2 regions of the Pseudomonas sp. NY8896 genome follow, and region 1 is predicted to be linked to the other one. Evidence: predicted binding sites of a transcription regulator. Region 1 holds the regulator's gene; the other holds the start of a gene.
The links. The regulator sigma-54, encoded in region 1, starts transcription at its own class of promoters, with help from an activator protein. The targets are predictions, from matches to a motif close to ANTGGCATNNANNTTGCTNT.
Positions count from the first base shown of each region.

Region 2: the regulator sigma-54 is predicted to act here: its motif matches at 972-991, upstream of flgB (flagellar basal body rod protein FlgB).

Region 1 is NZ_CP132350.1:5,697,253-5,699,453, forward strand. Features, by position in the region: gene lptB (LPS export ABC transporter ATP-binding protein) at 1-374, shown strand, start outside; gene Q9451_RS25740 (RNA polymerase factor sigma-54) at 550-2,043, shown strand; gene raiA (ribosome-associated translation inhibitor RaiA) at 2,123-2,201, shown strand, end outside.
Region 2 is NZ_CP132350.1:2,329,304-2,331,504, reverse strand. Features, by position in the region: gene flgD (flagellar hook assembly protein FlgD) at 1-56, opposite strand, end outside; gene flgC (flagellar basal body rod protein FlgC) at 69-512, opposite strand; gene flgB (flagellar basal body rod protein FlgB) at 515-925, opposite strand; gene cheR (protein-glutamate O-methyltransferase CheR) at 1,198-2,025, opposite strand; gene Q9451_RS10440 (chemotaxis protein CheV) at 2,075-2,201, opposite strand, start outside.

The sequences.
Region 1 (2,201 bases):
TGGAAAGCCTGCTGCAGGAGTTCCACATCAGCCACATCCGCGACAACCTCGGCATGAGCCTGTCCGGCGGTGAACGCCGCCGCGTCGAAATTGCCCGCGCCCTGGCGACCGCACCCAAGTTCATCCTGCTGGACGAACCGTTCGCAGGTGTCGACCCGATCTCGGTCGGCGACATCAAGCAGATCATCCACCACCTCAAGGCCAAAGGTATCGGTGTACTGATCACCGATCACAACGTGCGTGAGACCCTGGATATCTGCGAAACCGCCTACATCGTCAACGATGGCCGGTTGATTGCCGAAGGCGACGCCGAAACCATCCTTGCCAACGATCTGGTCAAAGAGGTTTACCTGGGCCACGAGTTCCGCCTCTGACCCGAGGCGCGCCTGGAGTACCGGCAAATAGCCCCAAAACTACGGGTAAAGTTGTTACGGTACTCTAGGCAAACGCTACAATTTAAGGCATAAAACTTGCTTGATCTGGCGCCTCGGCGCCCTCGTGTAGTGGATGGCGCATGCGCGCCGGCGAACAAGGTATTAAGCCCCAGCCATGAAACCATCGCTCGTCCTAAAAATGGGCCAGCAACTGACGATGACACCGCAGTTGCAACAGGCCATCCGTCTGCTCCAGCTTTCCACCCTGGACCTCCAACAGGAAATCCAGGAAGCGCTGGAGTCGAACCCGATGCTCGAACGTCAGGAAGACGGCGACGACTTCGACAACAGCGACCCGATGGCGGACAACGCCGAAAACAAGCCGGCCGCCGAAGCCCAGGACAATAGCTTCCAGGAAAGCACTGTCAGTGCCGACAGCCTGGAAGACGGTGAGTGGAGCGAGCGCATCCCCAACGAGCTTCCGGTCGATACCGCCTGGGAAGACATCTACCAGACCAGCGCCAGCAGCCTGCCGAGCAACGATGACGACGAGTGGGACTTCACCACCCGCACATCGGCCGGCGAGAGCCTGCAAAGCCACCTGCTGTGGCAGCTGAACCTGGCGCCGATGTCCGATACCGACCGCCTGATCGCCGTAACCCTGATCGACAGCATCAACGGCCAGGGGTATCTGGAAGACACCCTCGAGGAAATCTGCGCAGGTTTCGACCCTGAGCTGGATATCGAGCTGGACGAAGTCGAAGCGGTACTGCACCGCATCCAGCAGTTCGAGCCAGCTGGCGTGGGCGCACGTAACCTGGGCGAATGCCTGCTGCTGCAACTGCGCCAGCTGCCCGCCAGCACCCCGTGGATGACCGAAGCCAAGCGCCTGGTCACCGATTTCATCGACCTGCTCGGCAGCCGCGACTACAGCCAGTTGATGCGGCGCATGAAAATCAAGGAAGACGAGCTGCGCCAGGTCATCGAGCTGGTGCAAAGCCTCAACCCGCGCCCCGGTTCGCAGATCGAATCCAGCGAGCCCGAGTACGTAGTGCCTGACGTCATCGTGCGCAAGGACAGCGAGCGCTGGCTGGTGGAGCTGAACCAGGAAGCCATCCCACGCCTGCGCGTCAACCCACAGTACGCGGGCTTCGTACGCCGTGCCGACACCAGCGCCGACAACACCTTCATGCGCAATCAGCTGCAAGAAGCGCGCTGGTTCATCAAGAGCCTGCAAAGCCGCAATGAAACACTGATGAAGGTTGCCACGCAGATCGTCGAGCACCAGCGCGGCTTCCTCGACCACGGCGATGAAGCAATGAAGCCGTTGGTGTTGCACGACATCGCCGAAGCGGTGGGCATGCACGAGTCGACCATTTCGCGGGTTACCACGCAAAAGTACATGCACACACCGCGTGGCATCTACGAACTGAAATACTTTTTCTCCAGCCACGTCAGCACCTCCGAAGGCGGAGAATGCTCGTCCACGGCGATCCGCGCGATCATCAAAAAACTGGTTGCAGCGGAAAATCAGAAAAAGCCATTGAGTGACAGCAAGATCGCTGGTTTACTGGAGGCACAAGGCATCCAGGTAGCCCGTCGCACCGTCGCCAAGTACCGCGAGTCCCTCGGCATCGCACCGTCGAGCGAGCGCAAGCGACTGATGTAGCCCCTGAGATGTGCCACAGCGTTTGTGGGGCAGGTGCAAGACCTGCTTCTTTATGCACGGGCAACAAAGGAGAAGCTGTATGCAAGTCAATATCAGTGGACAGCATGTAGAAGTCACCCAGCCACTTCGCGATTATGTGCTTGAAAAGCTCGCTCGCG
Region 2 (2,201 bases), 3.4 Mb from region 1:
TGCAGTGAGGTCAGGTACGCACTGTTGACGTCAGAGGTGGAATTGGTGGTAGTCATGTCGGCTTCCTATCACTGCCCCAGGGTCAGGACTTTCTGCATCATGCTCTTGGCCGTGTTCATCAGCTCGGCGTTGGTCTGGAACGCGCGGCTGGCGGAGATCATGTCAGCCATCTCCTCGACCACATTGACGTTCGGGTAGTAGACGTAGCCATCCTTGTTCGCCGCCGGGTGGTTAGGCTCGTAGCGCGCCTCCAGGGTGCTCTGGTCTTCGACGATGCCTTTTACCTGCACGCCCTGCCCTGCTTCGCCCTGGTCTTCGAACAGCGATTGGCTGCCGCCAGCCTGTGCGTTCTGGAAGGTGGTGGCGAACACCGGGTGGCGAGCGCGATAGGTCTGGTCGATGCTCGAAGACACGGTCTCGGCGTTGGCAATGTTGGACGCGACGGTGTTCAGGCGCGTGTTCTGCGCGCTCATGCCGCTACCGGCAATGTTGAAGACACTGGAAAGGGACATGGTCATTCTCCCCGCAGGGCGGAAACCAGCCCTTTGAATTTACTGTTGAGCAAGGTGAAGCTGGCCTGGAAGCCAATGGCGTTTTCGGTGTAGTTCGATTGCTCGATCTGCGCGTCCACGGTGTTCTGGTCGATCGACGGCTGCAGCGGCGTGCGGTACTTGAGGGTTTCATCCGCCATGGCCAGGCCATCAGCCTCGATGTGCCGGCTGTTGGTACGGTCAAGGCTGAAGCGACCGCCGCTCTGCTGCTTGTCGCTTTCGGCGGCGAGCACCGAGGCGAAGTCCATGTCACGCGCCTTGTAGTTGGGCGTATCGGCGTTGGCGATGTTGTTGGCCAGCACTTCGGCGCGCTGGGCGCGGAAGCCCAGGGCCTTTTCGTGAATACCAAGCGCCTTGTCGAAGCTGATGCTCATGTCGGGGAAACCTTCGAAGGTTGACCGGAATTTCGTTGAGCAAGGTATAGCAAGGGCTGTGCCAACCCTTGAAAAGCCAGAGAATACGGGGCTGCGAGATGAAGTACTGTCAAGGTGATGCCAGAAAAGCGGCAAAGGCCTTCCGCCTAGGGCGGCGAAAGCGGCAATTGCCGGGCGGCAAAAGCGGTAAAACAAAAAATTGACGTCAGTGTTTGGCGATGTAGGTGTGGCGCCTGGGAGATCGAGCGCCACCACACCCCTCAAGACAGACCCTACTTGGCCTGGTAGATGATGCCCGGGCTGCATTGGACCATCTGGTAGTGGTCCGGCAAGCCATTGAGCGCCTCCGAGGCGCCGAGGAACAGGTAGCCACCCGGCTTCAAGGTACTGTGAATGCGCAGCAGGATGTCCCGCTTCACCTGCGCCGAGAAGTAGATCAACACGTTGCGACAGAACACGATGTCGAACTTGCCCAGGCTGGCATAGCTGTCCAGCAGGTTGAACGAGCGGAACTCGACGCGACTGCGAATCGCCGGCTTGACCGCCCAGCGCCCAGGCCCCTTGGGGTCGAAATAGCGCTGCAGGCGCTCCTGGGACAAGCCGCGGGCAATCGCCAGGCTGTCGTACTCACCGGTCTTGCAATTGTTCAGCATGGTGCCCGACAGGTCGGTGGCAACAATCTGCGCGCCCATCTTCAGCTGGCCGAGGTTGCTGCGCTCGAACTCGTCGATGGCCATGGAGATGGAGTACGGCTCCTGCCCCGACGAACAGGCCGCCGACCACATGCGCAGGCGCTGGCCGGGGTTGTTGCGGATGAACTCGGGGATCACCTTGTTCTTCAGCACTTCGAACGGGTAGGTATCGCGAAACCACAGGGTCTCGTTGGTGGTCATGGCATCGACCACCTGCTCACGCAAACCGCCGCGCGGCTGGGCCTGGATGCGCTGCACCAGCTCGCCCAGGCTCTTGATGCCCTGTTGTTCCATCAGCTTGTTGAGACGGCTGGAAACCAGGTACTGCTTATTCTCGCCCAGCAGGATGCCACAGGCTTTCTCCAGGAAGACCCGGAACTGTTCGAAATCCAAATTACCCGTAGACACTACTGCCGCCTCTTTTCAATCACTGGTGCCGGGGCATGCCCCGGCTGCTTCAATGCGCTGCCTTGATCCGGTCGACCACCCGCTGGGCCAGGTCGTCCGGCTTGAACTTGGCCAGGAAGTCATCGGCACCGACCTTCTTGACCATTGCCTGGTTGAACACCCCGGAAAGCGAAGTA